DNA from 2 places in the Natronocella acetinitrilica genome. Region 1 is predicted to be linked to the other one. Evidence: predicted binding sites of a transcription regulator. Region 1 holds the regulator's gene; the other holds the start of a gene.
What was found. The regulator FliA, encoded in region 1, starts transcription of late flagellar genes. The targets are predictions, from matches to a motif close to GCTAAAGTTNNNNNNNNNNCNGCCGATA.

Region 1 (7,508 bases):
ACCGATGATGACCAGGTCCAGATCCGCGGCCCGAACGCCCCGCGAAGACGACGTTGTGGGGGCGGTGGTTGACGCTGCAGCGCTTGTGGCGGTGTTGCGGGCGGCGGGCGAAGCCGGCGTGGGGGTGCGACCCTGCCCCCCCTTGACGACGGCCTTTACACGCTGCTGCAACTGCTGACGCGCCTTGGCAGCGTCCACGGAAATGTCGGAGAAGCGCTTGGGGAGAAAATCCACTGCGCCGGCATCCAGCGCATCCAGGGTCGCCTTGGCGCCCTCGAAGGTCAGAGAGGAGAACATCAGCACCGGCGTCGGTCGCCGGCGCATGATCTCGCGCACCGCCGAAATGCCGTCAAGCTCCGGCATCTCGATATCCATGGTGACCACATCCGGGCGCAGCCGCACCACCTGCTCCACCGCCTCGCGGCCATTGGCAGCCTCGCCCACGACCTCGATGGCGGGATCTGCGGTGAGCATGTCGCGTATCCGGCGCCGGAAAAAGCCGGAATCGTCAACGATGAGTGCGCGAACCTTCTGCAAGACCGTGGGCTCCTGTCGCCTTACATGCTGGTACCAAAAGCCTTGACCAGGCTGGGAATATCAATGATCAGCGCAATGCGGCCATCACCGGTGATGGTGGAGCCGGCCAACCCCGGCAGCCCGTGGAGCATCGCGCCCAGCGGCTTGATGACCACTTCCTCGAGACCCAGCACTTCATCCACCACCAGGCCCAGCGGCTGATTGCCGAGCACCACGGAGACCACCTGCTGCTCGTCGCTTTGCGCCGCCCCGCCACCGATCACGGAAACATTTCCGATCTCGCTGATCCAGCGGCGCAGGTGGAACAGCGGCATGGCCTTGTTGCGCACCATCACCACACGACGGCCATCGACAGTTTTCATCCGCTTCGGGTCCAGCTCGAAGATCTCGCTGACCACCGACATGGGCATGGCAAACTTGCGGCCATCGATACGCACCATCAGCGTCGGCAGGATCGCCAGGGTCAGCGGTACCTTGATGCGCAGGGTGGTGCCCACGCCGAGTTCGGAATCAATGCTGACGGTGCCGTTCAACTGGGAAATCTTGGTCTTCACCACGTCCATGCCGACGCCGCGGCCGGAGACATCGGAAATCTGATCCTTGGTGGAGAAACCAGGCATGAAAATCAGGTTGTAGCAGTCGGAGTCATCCAGGCGATCGGCGCTCTCGCGATCCATGATGCCCTTCTCCACCACCTTGTTGCGGAGCACGTCCGGATCCATACCGCCGCCGTCATCGGAGATGATGAGCAGGATGTGGTCGCCTTCCTGGGCCGCCGAGAGCAGGAGCTTGCCCTGACGAGGCTTGCCCGCCCTCTCCCGCACATCCGGCAGTTCCACCCCGTGGTCACAGGAATTGCGTACCAGGTGAATCAGCGGGTCGGCGAGAGCCTCGACCAGGTTCTTGTCCAAGTCGGTATCCTCGCCGCGCATCTCGAGTTCGATTTCCTTGCCCAGGCTGCGGGCGAGGTCGCGCACCAGCCGGGGGAAGCGGCCGAATACCTTCTTGATCGGCTGCATCCGCGTCTTCATGACGGCGGATTGCAGATCGGCGGTGACCAGTTCCAGGTCACCAACCGCCTTGCCAAGTTGCTCATCCTCCTGCTGGCCGCGCAGCGTGCTGAGGCGGTTACGCACCAGCACCAGTTCACCGACAAGATTCATGATGTCGTCGAGCTTGGCGGTATCCACGCGCACGGTGGCCTCGCCCCTTGGCCCCTCGGCCCGGGCTGGTTCTGCCGCGCTGGAAGCGCCGGCAGCTGCAGCAGGAGGAGTTTTCCCCGCCGGCGGCGCCTCCGCGGGCGGTGTTTCACGGCTTGAACTGGCGGGCTTGGCTGCCGGCGTCTTTACAGGACCTTTGCCCTTGCCGTGCAACTCGTCCAGCAAGGACTCGAATTCGTCATCGCTGATGTCATCGCCATTGGCAGCCTCACGGGCGGCTTTCGGCGCACCCACTTTCGCCTCCGGAACGCCGCCATGACGCCCCTTGCCGTGCAGCTGGTCGAGGATGGCGTCGAATTCCTCCTCGCTCATGTCACCGCTGTCCGAGGAGTCCGTCTCGGGGCTCCTCTCCTCGGATTCTGTTGCCTGCACTGATGAGGATGGTTTCTGTTTCTGCTCGTTATCCAGGGCATCCAGCAGGGCGTCGAACTCGTCATCGCTGATGTCATCACCGCCGCCGGGTTTCCTGGTCGGCTCCGGCGCGGAGGTTCCGCCCTGCAGGCTGCCGTGTTCGATGAGTTCTTCCAGTGCCCGCAGCAAGCCTTCCGGCGCCTGCTCAAGTTGTTTGCCCCGCTCCAGCGCATCGAAGTGGCCGTTCACCACATCCAGCGCCTGGAGCACCTGGTCCATCAATTCGGGGGTGACCTGCCGTTCGCCGTTGCGCAACAGGTTGAAGAGGTCTTCAGTACGGTGGCAAACGTCCACAAGTGGCGACAACCCGAGAAAGCCAGCGCCGCCCTTGATGGTGTGAAACCCTCGAAAAACCGCATTCAGCAGATCGGCGTCATCGCCGCGCTGCTCCAGCTCCACGAGCTGCCCACCCAGGGTCTCGAGGATTTCCCGTGATTCCACAAGGAAATCCTGAACAATATCGTCGTCCGTATCGATGCTCATGTCGCACCTGTCTGGTTATGCCAGCTTTCCGGCCAGCGGCTCAGAAGCCGAGACTGGAAAGCAGATCATCCACTTCATCCTGTCCTTTCACGGCGGTCGACGACTCCTTGCCCGGAATCTGCGGACCTTCGAGATCGGGCGTCGCAGCCTTCTGGCGCGACGCGCCGGACTGATCCTTTTCTTCGCCTTGCCTGCGCCCGGAAATGGAGATCAGCGAGACCAGTCCACTCTCCACTTCCTGCACCAGGTTGATGACCCGGCGGATTATCTGTCCGGTGAGATCCTGGTAATCCTGGGCCATCAATGCATCGGTGAGGTGGCTCTGAACCCTGCCACCCTCTTCCCCGACGCGATCGAGAAACGCCTCGAGATCGCGGCTCAATATGCGGAATTCGTCCGCCGACAGCTCTCTGGCACGAAACTGCTGCCAGCGCTGACGCAGGCCCTGACCGCCCTCTGCCAAGCCGTTGACCAGATCCAGGCTTTCCTCCACGGCGTTCAGGGTGCGATGAGCAGACTGCTCGGTCATGTCGATCACGTGATTCAGCCGGTCCTGGGCGTCGGGAATCTCTTCGGCAACGGCAGCCAGGCGGGAGTCGCTCTTGAAAGCCTTTAGAGCCTCGTGGAGTTCGCGGGTCAGTTGCCCGAGTTCGCGAAAGAGCTCCGTCTCCCTGATATGAGTCAGCTCCTCGACCAGATCATCAACGCCCACCTCGTCGCCGGATTCCAGGCGTTCCACCAGTTGTCTGGCGGTCACGAGCATCCGCTGATTGGCACTTTCCTGATCACTCATCGGAGGCCTAGCTCCCCGCCTCGATGCGCTCGAAGATCTTGTCGATCTTCTCCCGCAGGGTATTGGCGGTAAATGGCTTGACGATGTAGCCGTTGACGCCGGCCTGAGCCGCCTCGATGATCTGCTCACGCTTGGATTCGGCGGTCACCATCAGTACGGGAAGATCCCGCAACTCGGGCTCAGCGCGCACTGACTTGAGCAGGTCCAGGCCGGTCATGCCAGGCATGTTCCAGTCCGTAATGAGGAAATCGAACCCGCCTTTTTTCAGGACCGGAAGCGCACTGTTGCCGTCATCCGCCTCGGCGGTGTTGTTGTAGCCCAGGTCCCGCAACAGGTTCTTGATGATTCGCCGCATCGTGGAGAAATCGTCCACGATCAGGATTCTCATGTTCTTGTCGAGACTCACTTTCAGTCACCTTCTATGGTCTTTATGCGCAGTGCGGCTCGCGGCGGGGCACGGCGAACCACCTAGGGAAGGATGGACGCGCGCGGCCTCATGTTCTGCCGATTACTGCCCAAAATTCGGCACTTGCGCCACCGAATTCGAGAGATCGGTCACTCTATCCAATCGGCAAGGTGGGCCCTTAACTTGAGGGCAATGCGTCCATGAATCTGGCTGATGCGGGATTCACTCACACCGAGCACGGCGCCGATCTCCTTGAGATTCAGTTCCTGCTCGTAGTAGAGAGACATCACCAATTGCTCGCGCTCGGGCAAGCCGCGGATAGCGTCCGCCAGGGCATGCTGGAAATTTTCGTCCTGCAGGGCGTCCAGTGGCTGCGCCACATCCGCCGCCGGTTCCCGACCCTCGGACTCGTCATCATCAATGCTGAAAAGCCGTGCCGTGGAGGAATCCCGCAGGATCTGGTGGTACTCCTCGGCGCTGATGCCCATGGCCTCGATGACTTCGCTGTCCCGGGGATCACGCCCGGTACGATGCTCGATCTCGCGGATGGCACGGGCGACTTCCCGAGCCTTGCGGTGCACGGAACGCGGCGTCCAGTCCAGTCGGCGGATTTCATCAATCATTGCGCCACGGATGCGGATACCGGCATAGGTCTGGAAGCTGGCCCCCTGGGAGGCATCAAACTGGCGGGAGGCCTCCAGCAGACCGATCATGCCGGCCTGTATCAGGTCGTCCACCTGCACGGAGTCCGGCAGCCGGGCCATGAGATGATGGGCGATGCGCTTGACCAGCGGTGCATGCTGCACTACCAAATCCTGCTCCACCTGGGCGGCAACCTGCTGATAAGCTTTCGCTGGCATCTTCATGCTTGCCACTCGCCGCTCTTGCCACTCACCTGCACCAGGCGCTCGACGAAAAACTCAAGGTGCCCTTCCGGACCGGCAGGCATGGGCCACTGGTCGACCCGACGCGCCAGGTCGGCAAAGGCCTTACCCGCAGGGCTGCCCGGATACATGGCAACCACGGCCCGCTGGCGCTGCACTGCCTTGCGCAGGCTCTCGTCCATGGGGATACCGCCGAGCAGGGACAGGGTCACGTCGAGGTATTTGTCACAGACCCGCGCCAGCTTCTCGAACAGTTCCTGGGCCTGTCTGCCGCCACTGACCATATTGGCGACCAGGTGGGCGCGGGGCACGTGATAGTCGCGGTTCAGGACCTTGATGAGGGCATAGGCGTCGGTAATGGAGGATGGTTCGTCACAGGCCACCACGATCACTTCCCGTGCCGCCCGGGCAAAACTGATGACGCTATCGGCAATGCCTGCGGCAGTGTCGACAATCAGGTAATCGACGTCCTGGCTCAACTCGCTGAAACTGCGGATCAGACCCGCGTTCTCCGCCGGGCCCAGTTCCGCCATGCGTTTGGTGCCGGAGGATGCCGGGACGATCATCACCCCCTCGGGGCCTTCCATGAGTACCTCTTCCAGGGTCACCTGCCCCTCGATCACGTGGGACAGGTTGTACCGCGGCGTGAGGCCCAGCAGGACGTCCACGTTGGCAAGCCCCAGGTCCGCGTCCATGAGCATGACCCGGCGTCCGGAGCGCGCCAGCGCAACCGAGAGGTTGACCGATACACTGCTCTTGCCAACGCCACCCTTGCCGCTGGTCACTGCAATGACCTGGACTGGTCTGGCCTTGGCCATGCGCCGCAACCCTGCTGCCTGATCCACTCGTCCCCACCCCTGTTCGATACTTGTGTTGATGTTCATGGGCACGCACGTGCCCTGCACCTGAACGACTAGTGCCCACCACCGAAGACCATGGCCATGTGCTCATCCTCGACCTCGACGTCGGTGTCGCGAACGATGTCCACCGCCTGCTGAACGAGTCTATCACTGCGGGCCGGCTGCAAATCCTCCGGTACCCGCTGCCCCACACCCAGATAGGCTGCCGCCAGCCGGTGACGCAGCATCACTGTCAGGGCCGGGCCCAGGGCAGCCGCCTCGTCCACCTTGGTGATGATGCAGCCGGCCAGGCCCATGCGCTTGTACGTCCGCGCCGTCTGATCGAGACTCGCCAGCTGCGTACCGGCAGACATCACCAGGTAGCTGCGCAGCTTGTGATGTGACGTCTGCAGCGCCTTGAACTGGTCTGCAATCCGCAGGTCCCGCCGACTCATTCCAGCGGTATCAACCAGTACCAGGCGACGATCCGACAGATCGTCGAGTACCCGCTTGAGCTCCTCGCCATCATCGGCGGCATGCACCGGCACCCCGAGAATCCGGGCGAAATTGCGCAACTGGTCCTGGGCGCCGATCCGGAAGTTGTCGGTGCTGACCAGCGCCACATGCTGGCGGCCGTGGCGCAGCGCGAACCGGGCTGCCAGCTTGGCCACGGTGGTTGTCTTGCCGACGCCGGTGGGGCCGACCACCGCCACCACGCCTCCAGTATCTATCAGGTCATCCCTGGCCACCGGCGTGTGCCGGGTGATGATTGCCAGCGCCTGACGAAAGGCGATGTCGGGCGTGACGTTTTCCGCCACACGGTCTGCGGCCTTGCGACACAGATCCGGACCGAATCCAAGCTCCATGAGCCGTCGCAGCACGTGGGTACGGACCGGATGGCGCTTTTCGGATTGCTGCCAGTCCAGCAGGCTCAGCTGGTTCTCGAACAGACTGCGCAAGGTTTTCAGCTCCGCCCGCATCTCCACCAGCGCCGGCTCCTGTGTCCACTCGACGTTGACCGGCGATTTGGCCCGTGTCGGTCGCCCGGAATCCTTAACCGTGGTCGCGGCGCGCTTCGGCGCCCGACGGGTTTCAGTGTGGCCGGCTTGCGGCGCAGAGTCTGCGAACGCCATCGCACTGCCCAGGGCCTGCTCCAGGTCATCGTCCAGCGCGTCATCCACACGGACATCAATGCCGCCACCGGCACGCCTGGCCGCCGCCACCGGCGCGCCCTGTTCGACCTCCCGCAGCAGGGCACCGAAGGCCGGCTCGTCGGCGGCATTGCGGCGCGCCGGCATCGGGGCCGCAGCGGGTGTGGACTGGCGCCGGGGCGGCTCGGCCCGGGGGACGCTCGCCTCCATGGCCCGCTGGTCGAAGTCGATGGCGGAAATCACCTCGACACCACCCTCCACCGCACGGCTTGAGAGAATCACCGCGTCCGGCCCGTGCTCATCCCGCACCTGCCGGATGGCCTGGCGCATGTCCTTCGCGAAGATACGCTGGATCTTCATGGTTGCCTCCGTCACTCACCCGGGCCCGTCAGGCGCCGGATACCTGCTGTTGTCCGATGGATGCGACGATGCGCACCTGCTTGTCATCCGGTACTTCGTTGTAGGACAGGACGTGCAAGCCCTGGACCCCATGTCGCATCAATCGTGATAGCCACTGCCGAAGCGGCGGGGCCGTGAGCAGCACTGCCGGCTGGCCGGCGGCCTCCTGGCGACGTGCGCTGTCGGCAAGTGACCGCTGCAAACGATCCGCCAGGCCTGGCTCGAAACCAGCCGCATCGCCGGTGCCCTGCACCGTGTTCAGCAGCAACTGCTCGAGTTGCGGGTCGAGGGTGATGACCGGCAGCTCGGCTGCCATGCCATTGACGTTCTGCACGATCATCCGGCCCAGCGCCTCGCGCACGGCGGTCAGCAGCTCGGTGGGCTC
Region 2 (7,508 bases), on a different contig from region 1:
TCCAGGCTCGCCGACTCGTGATAACCCATGGCGTCGAGTTCCAGCAGGACTTGCGGGCGGGTTAGCTGCAGACCGGCGTGCAACTCCAGCGGCCGGGCGTAGACGGTGGCGGGAATGGTCCACTGGACGCCTTCAAAACGGGACTGCACGGCACGATCGACGGACACCAGCCAGCCGGCCGTGAGTATCACCAGGCCCAGCAGGACCGGCGGGATGATCCGGCGCAGTCGCGATTTACGCGCCGGCCGGCGCCCTTTTCCGGGGCTGCGGCGTGGACGACGGCGAGGTCGATTCATTGCTTCAGGCCCAGATCAGCCGCTCCCTCGGCTTCACGTTTACCCAGAAACCGTACAGGCCGACGATAACGAACGCCGCCAGCGTCCAGCCCGGCAGGGTCACACCGAACAACGTTTCCACCTCGGCGCACTCGCCGGACCCCTCGAGAACCATCATCAGCACTTCCTGCAGCGGGAACGCCTCGACCATGAAATCGAGCCCGGGCCCACAGGCCGGTACCTGATCGGGTGGCAGGCTCTGCAGCCAGAGATGCCGCACGGCGATCGCGGCGCCGGTACCCGCGGACAGCAGAATCAGAAATGCGTAACCGAAGCGGCCGCGGCCCCGTGGCCCGTGAACCACGGCAAGCAGGAACACGATACCCAGCGCAAACATGGCAAGACGCTGAAGAATGCACAGCGGGCAGGGCTCCATGCCGACCACGAACTCGAGATAATACGCGCCACCAAGCAGCCCGGCACAGGCCAGAAATCCCAGCATGTTGGCCCCGCGCAGACGACGCCATTCGATCCAGCTCACTGTCATGCGGTCTACCCACCCCCCAAGGCGCGGCCCGCTTTCGACGCAGGTCCACCATATGGTGGCGGCAGTGTAACAGATCGGGCCCAGGCGGACCGCCAGGCGACGCAGAGCAGTCGAGTGTTTCGATCCACGGCCGGGCAAGGCAGAATAGAATACGCTAGCGTATGGAAACGGGCGCCAAGCTGCCTACAGCCCTCAGGAGGACCCATGGCAACAATACTCTGGCTCATTGGATTGATCGGCTTGTCGGCAGTGGTGGCCTACGCCGGTGTCTGGTTGCTCACTGGAACCGCCATCATGGCGGTGTACCTGGCGCTGATGACGGTGGCAGGCCCTTTGCACTGGACCGTCAATCTGCTCCTGTGGCTGCTGTTCGCGCTCATCGCCATCCCACTGAATGTCGAGGGGCTGCGGCGTCGCTATATCAGCCGACCGCTGTTCCACTGGTTCGGCAAGGTGCTGCCCGCCATGTCGGAGACGGAACGCGAGGCTATCGAGGCGGGTACCGTGTGGTGGGATGGGCAACTGTTTTCCGGCAATCCGGATTGGGACGCACTGCTGCATTACCCATCACCCCGCCTGAGCGATGAAGAACAGACCTTCCTCGACGGCCCCACCGAAGACTTGTGCCGAATGACCAATGAGTGGGACGTCACCTTCAAGCGCATGGATCTCTCACCCGAGACCTGGGATTTCATCCGCAGCCAGGGATTTCTCGGCCTGATCATCCCCAAGGAGTATGGCGGCAAGGGCTTCTCGGCCATTGCCCACTCCGAGATTGCCATGAAGCTCGCCAGCCGCTGCAGCGACCTGGGCTCCACCGTGATGGTGCCGAATTCGCTGGGACCTGCCGAGCTGCTCATGCATTACGGCACCGAGGCGCAGCGCAGCCACTACCTGCCGCGTCTCGCCCGTGGCGAAGAGATCCCCTGCTTTGCCCTGACCAGCCCGGAAGCCGGCTCGGATGCGGCCGGGTCCATGCGCGACTACGGGATTGTCTGCAAGGGCGACTGGCAAGGCGAAGAAGTAATCGGCTTGCGACTGACCTGGGAGAAACGCTATATCACCCTTGGGCCTGTGGCGACGCTGCTGGGCCTCGCATTCCGCGCCTACGACCCCGACGGCCTGCTGGGCGATGAACCGGATCTCGGCATCACCCTGGCATTGATTCCCACGAAAACCCCCGGTGTGAATATCGGTCGCCGCCATTTCCCGCTGAATGCGGCCTTCATGAATGGCCCCAACAGCGGCAAGGACGTGTTCATTCCACTGGACTGGATCATCGGCGGTCGCGACATGGTGGGCAAGGGCTGGATGATGCTGATGAACTGCCTGTCCGTCGGCCGCTCAATCTCACTGCCCGCAGGCGGCACCGGCGCGGCGAAGGCCTGCGCCCTGCATACCGGTGCCTACGCCCGCGTGCGTCGACAGTTCAAGATGCCCATTGGCGAGTTCGAAGGCATCCAGGAGGCTCTGGCCCGGATTGGTGGGCTGACCTACCTCATGGACGCGGCCCGCACCATGACCGCGGGCGCCGTGGACCTCGGCGAGAAACCATCGGTGCTCTCCGCTGTAGTGAAATACCACCTCACGGAGGGCATGCGCCAGTGCGTCAACGACGCCATGGATGTTCACGGTGGCAAGGGCATCTGCCTGGGCCCGAACAACTACCTGGGCCGCACCTACCAGACCGCGCCCATTAGCATTACCGTCGAGGGTGCGAACATCCTCACCCGCAACATGATGATTTTTGGCCAGGGCGCCATCCGCTGTCACCCCTTCGTGCTCCGGGAAATGCTGCTCACCCGGGAAGCGGATCAGGAGCAGGCCGCCGAGGACTTTGACGCACTACTGATGGAGCACCTGGGATTTGGTGCTGGCAATGCGGCTCGCTCGCTGCTGCTGGGCCTGACCGGCGGGGGGCTGCTCAGCACACCGGGGGGACGATCCACCCGACGCTACTATCGACAGCTGACTCGCCTCTCGGCGGCCTTCGCGTTGCTTGCGGACTGCAGCATGCTTGTGCTGGGCGGCTCGCTCAAACGCCGGGAGCGCATCTCGGCACGGCTAGGGGACGTCCTCAGCTACCTTTACCTGGGCTCCGCCTGCCTCAAGCGCTACGAGGATCAGGGCCGCCCGTCCGAGGATCTGCCACTGCTGCAGTGGGCGATGGCGCACTGCCTGTCGATGATCGAACTCCGCCTCGACGAAGTTCTGAAGAATTTCCCCGACCGGGTCGTCGCCGCGGTATTGCGCCCGATCATCTTCCCCCTGGGACGTCGCCTGCGCGGCCCGGACGATCGGACCGGAGCCAAGGTGGCACGCCTGCTGATGGAGCCGAACCCGGCACTGGACCGCCTGGTCGCTGGCGCCTACCGCAGCGCCGATCCGGAGGACGGTGCCGGGGCAGTGCTGCACGCGGTGGATCGCGTGATCGCCGCTGCCCCCATAGAGGCCAGGGTTCAAAAGGCGATCAAGGAGGGTGCCCTGCAGCCTGCCTTGTGGGAAGAACTCGCCGACGCCGCCCTGGCAAAGGGCCTGATCAGCGATCACGAGGCAGCAACGCTGCGTGAGGCGGATGCGGCAAGGCGCACGGTCATCGCCGTTGACGACTTCAGCCCAACCGACGTGCTACCCGGCAAGCCGCGACGCAAACAGACCAGGGCCGCGTGACCTGCGAAGGGCGGGATCCACCGCTGATCCCGCCCATCTGTGACAGTGACCACGGAAAAGTCTCTTATCCTTCAGCACAGTAGCAACATTGTGCCGCCCATGGTGCGGCTCAAGCGGCGGCCATGGCTGCCGTTAAAGCACTCAGGGAGTACACCAGCGACGGTTTATCCATCGCGGCGAGGGCGGGAGAAAAGATTCGATGAACCTGTTCGGCTTTTTCAGAAGTTCCGGCCAGACGGCAAGCCTGGTCACCGAGTCCGTGGGCCGTGCACCCCGTGACTACACAGAGGTACTTGGCAGCATTGCCGCACTCGGCACGGAACTGGGCGACATTACCGGGAACATGGCCGAGGGCCTCGATCGCATCTCGGAACGGGTCGCCCGCGAAGCGTCCCAGTATCGCGAGTTGCTCGACTCGGCAGAGGACCTGGACCAGCGCAATCGCACGGTGGATACATCAGCTGGCCGTGCCCGGGAGTCTGCCTCGGAAGCGTCGACCCAGGTGTCGGCGTGGAAAGACACCATCGAGCAGGCCGTCAAGGCCGTTGGTGAACTCACCGAATCGGTGGGTACCATCGAGCATCAGGTGGGCGGACTGAAAAGCGCCCTTGATCGGGTCGCGGAAGTCGCTGCCGGCATCACGAGCATCGCCAAGCAGACCAATCTCCTCGCCCTGAACGCGACCATCGAGGCGACCCGGGCCGGCGAAGTGGGCCGCGGCTTCGCAGTGGTCGCCGAACACGTCAAGGAGCTGGCGAGGCAGACCAGCGAAGCGACAGCGGACATTCGCGCCCTGCTGGAAGAATTGACCAGCCGGATCGATCGACTGATGGATCGTGGCGCCGCCGGAACCGAGCGTGCGGAAAGCGTTCGGCAAGGTGCAGAAACCCTGTCCACGATGATGGCAGCAGTGGCAGAAGCCATGGCTGACGTGGAACGGGAATCCGATCGTATCGGCAGCGCCGTCAGCGCGATCGACGAACATTGCAGAGAGACCGTCGACGGTCTGAACGGCATGCGCCAGGATGTCGCCCAGGCCGACAATGCCGTCAGCGAAGCACAGCAACGCGCCGCGGGATTACTGGAGACCGCTACGGCGTTGGGGTCACTGGGCAAGGACGGGCAGATCGGCGCCAACGCCGTTGCGCAGGCGGCCGTGCATGGCCGCCGGATTGCCGTTGAGACCTCGGATATCGCCGGCAACGTGGACGCCATTGCCGGTCGTGTCGATCGGCAGGCAGCACTGTTCGAGCAGCTGCAACAGATGACAGAGACCCTCGGTCAGCATCATGGCGAGGTGGACGAGGCTGCTCGCGGTGCCCAGCATGTCGCGGCGACGGCAGCGCAAGATGTGGCCAACGCGGCAAGCACCGTGACGGAATCCATCACCTCCATGCAGGCTCTGGCGGACGATGTCTCCGGCATCCATCAGGATCTCACCGGCTTGGCCGATGTGCTCGCACGCATCACCAAGGCTGCCCGAGGCATTGACGGCATCGCCAAGCAGACCAATCTGCTTGCGTTGAATGCGGCCATCGAGGCGGCCCGCGCCGGCGAGGCAGGTCATGGGTTTGCAGTGGTGGCGGACGAGGTGAAGCAACTGGCCCAACAGACCAGCGAGGCCACCACCGACATCGAAACCACACTCAACGGGCTTACGGTGCAGGCTCATACCCTGGCCGACATCGGTGCGCAGGGCAGTTTGCGCGCGCGGGAAGTCCGCGCAGCCACCGGCTCACTGGACGAAGTTGTCGAGCGTATCGGCCAGGCAATGGCGGGCGTGGACCGCCAGTCAAATGAGATCGTGGAAGCCGTGCAGGCCATCAGGGCGCTGTGCGCGAGCATGCAGGACCATCTCACGGGTCTGAGCCGCGAGAGCGCGATCTCGGCGGAACACCTCAAGGAAATGCAGGAAGACGGCAACCGTGTGCTCGGCAAGGCCGAGGCCTTGCTCAATCTGGTCAACGACGGCGAACTGGAGACCCCGGAGCGGGACATGATAAGCCGGGCGCGGGAGGCGGCTCGAAGCGTCTCCGCCGCATTCGAGCAAGCAGTCAGAGACCAGCGCATCAGCCTTGAGGAATTGTTCGACCGGGATTATCGCCCGATTGCCGATTCCGATCCAAAGCAGTATCTGACCCGCTACACCGGCTTCACGGACGAGGTCCTGCCGGCGATACAGGAACCCCACTACCAGGCAGCGGATACCATCCTGGCCTGCTGTACCACGGATGATCATGGCCACATCGCGACCCACAATCAGCACGTGTCACAGCCGCAACGGCCCGACGATCCGTTGTGGAACGCGGCCAATTGCCGCAACCGTCGCATGTTCGACGATCGAGTCGGGTTGGCCGCAGCGAAAAATGAAAAACCATTCCTGTTACAGGCCTACCGACGCAACATGGGCGATCGTTTTGTCCTGACCATGGATGCGTCTTCGCCGGTGATGGTAAACGGCCGTCACTGGGGCGCGGTGCGGATCATCTATCTACCGTAACCTGGAGCGCTGCAGCACTCTGCTTCGCGACGGGGTCCGCCTGCTCGCCCAGCATAGTCTGCAGCGTCATCCAGGGAAGCCTTGCGCAATTGCAGCGGCCGGGAAAGTGACGCACGTCCGCGAGCACATTCAGATCGTCTCGGCCCGGAGCCGAATCCGCGACGCGATCGCCCTGGCTAATCATGATTTCCACCGAGCGAGCCAATTCGAGGGCGTCGTCGACGGTTTGCCCGAGCAGATTGACCGTGAGCAGTGAAGCGGAAGCCGTGGTCACGGCGCAGGAATCGCCCTGAAATCCGACATCGGCGATGCGTCCATGGTCATCGACTCGCAGAAGCAGGATCACTGTGTCCCCGCACACGGGATTGCGCCCGGTGGCGGCATGGCTGCACGGCTCTACGACGCGAAAGTTGCGTGGTGATCGGTTGTGTTCGATCACCACGGTCTGATAGAGCGCTGCCGGGGACTGCTCGGTCATCGAGGCCCGAACAGCTCCCGAACCTTGCCGATGGCCATGACCAGGCGATCGACCTCTTCCCGGGTGTTGTACACGCCAAAGGAAGCCCGTGCCGTTGCTGGCACCCCATACCGCCGCATGACCGGCTCCGCACAATGATGCCCGGCTCGTACCGCCACGCCATATCCATCGAGGATGGTGCCAATGTCATGGGGGTGGGCGTCTTCCATCACGAACGACAAGGCCCCGGCCCGCTCGTGCGCCGTGCCGATGAGGCGTACGCCAGCAATGCCGCCGACCTGTTCGGTGGCGTAGGCGAGTAGATCGGCTTCATGGGCCGCCACGGCAGCGGGATCCAGTGCCATGAACCAGTCCACCGCCGCTCCCAGACCAATCACGCCGGCGATATTCGGTGTACCGGCTTCGAAGCGGGCTGGCGGGTCGGCGAACTCGGTCTTCTCGAAAGTGACCGAGCGAATCATGTCGCCCCCGCCCTGCCAGGGCCGCATGGCCTTCAACAGATCGTAGCGGCCCCAGAGCACGCCCACACCAGAGGGACCGTAAAGCTTGTGGCCGGAGAACACGAAGAAATCGCAACCCAGGGCCTGAACGTCCACCGGCATGTGCGGTGCCGACTGGGCACCGTCCACCAGCACGGGAATATCCCGGGCATGGGCGAGATCCACGACCTGCTTCACCGGGTTGATCGTTCCCAGCGCATTGGAGACATGAATGATGCTGACGATCCGGGTGCGCTCGGAGAGCCGCGCTTCCACGTCCTCAAGCGAGATCTCTCCGGCGTCGGATATCGGCACCACCACCAGCTTGGCGCCGGTGCGCTCGCAGAGAATCTGCCAGGGCACGATGTTGGAGTGATGCTCCATGGCAGTGATGAGAATTTCATCGCCGGGCTGCAGCCGCGGTTCAACGAAACTGTAGGCCACCAGGTTGATGCCCTCGGTGGTGCCACGGGTAAAGATGACTTCCTTCTCCGAGGGCGCGTTGAGCAGCTGCCGTACCTTGCCACGCACCGCCTCAAAGGCGCTGGTGGAACGCTGC

Region 2: a site for FliA is predicted at 3,600-3,627, ahead of J2T57_RS10305 (methyl-accepting chemotaxis protein). Genes of this name have one in related genera too.

What each region holds. Positions count from the first base shown of each region.
Region 1 covers NZ_JALJXV010000006.1:213,702-221,209, forward strand. The annotation lists gene J2T57_RS13515 (protein-glutamate methylesterase/protein-glutamine glutaminase) at 1-537, opposite strand, end outside; gene J2T57_RS13520 (chemotaxis protein CheA) at 558-2,651, opposite strand; gene J2T57_RS13525 (protein phosphatase CheZ) at 2,692-3,444, opposite strand; gene J2T57_RS13530 (chemotaxis response regulator CheY) at 3,452-3,832, opposite strand; gene J2T57_RS13535 (RNA polymerase sigma factor FliA) at 4,000-4,710, opposite strand; gene J2T57_RS13540 (MinD/ParA family protein) at 4,713-5,618, opposite strand; gene flhF (flagellar biosynthesis GTPase FlhF) at 5,648-7,084, opposite strand; gene flhA (flagellar biosynthesis protein FlhA) at 7,113-7,508, opposite strand, start outside.
Region 2 covers NZ_JALJXV010000004.1:321,663-329,170, reverse strand. The annotation lists gene mrcB (penicillin-binding protein 1B) at 1-296, opposite strand, end outside; gene J2T57_RS10315 (disulfide bond formation protein B) at 301-822, opposite strand; gene J2T57_RS10310 (acyl-CoA dehydrogenase) at 1,027-3,492, shown strand; gene J2T57_RS10305 (methyl-accepting chemotaxis protein) at 3,692-5,992, shown strand; gene sufU (Fe-S cluster assembly sulfur transfer protein SufU) at 5,976-6,470, opposite strand; gene J2T57_RS10295 (cysteine desulfurase) at 6,467-7,508, opposite strand, start outside.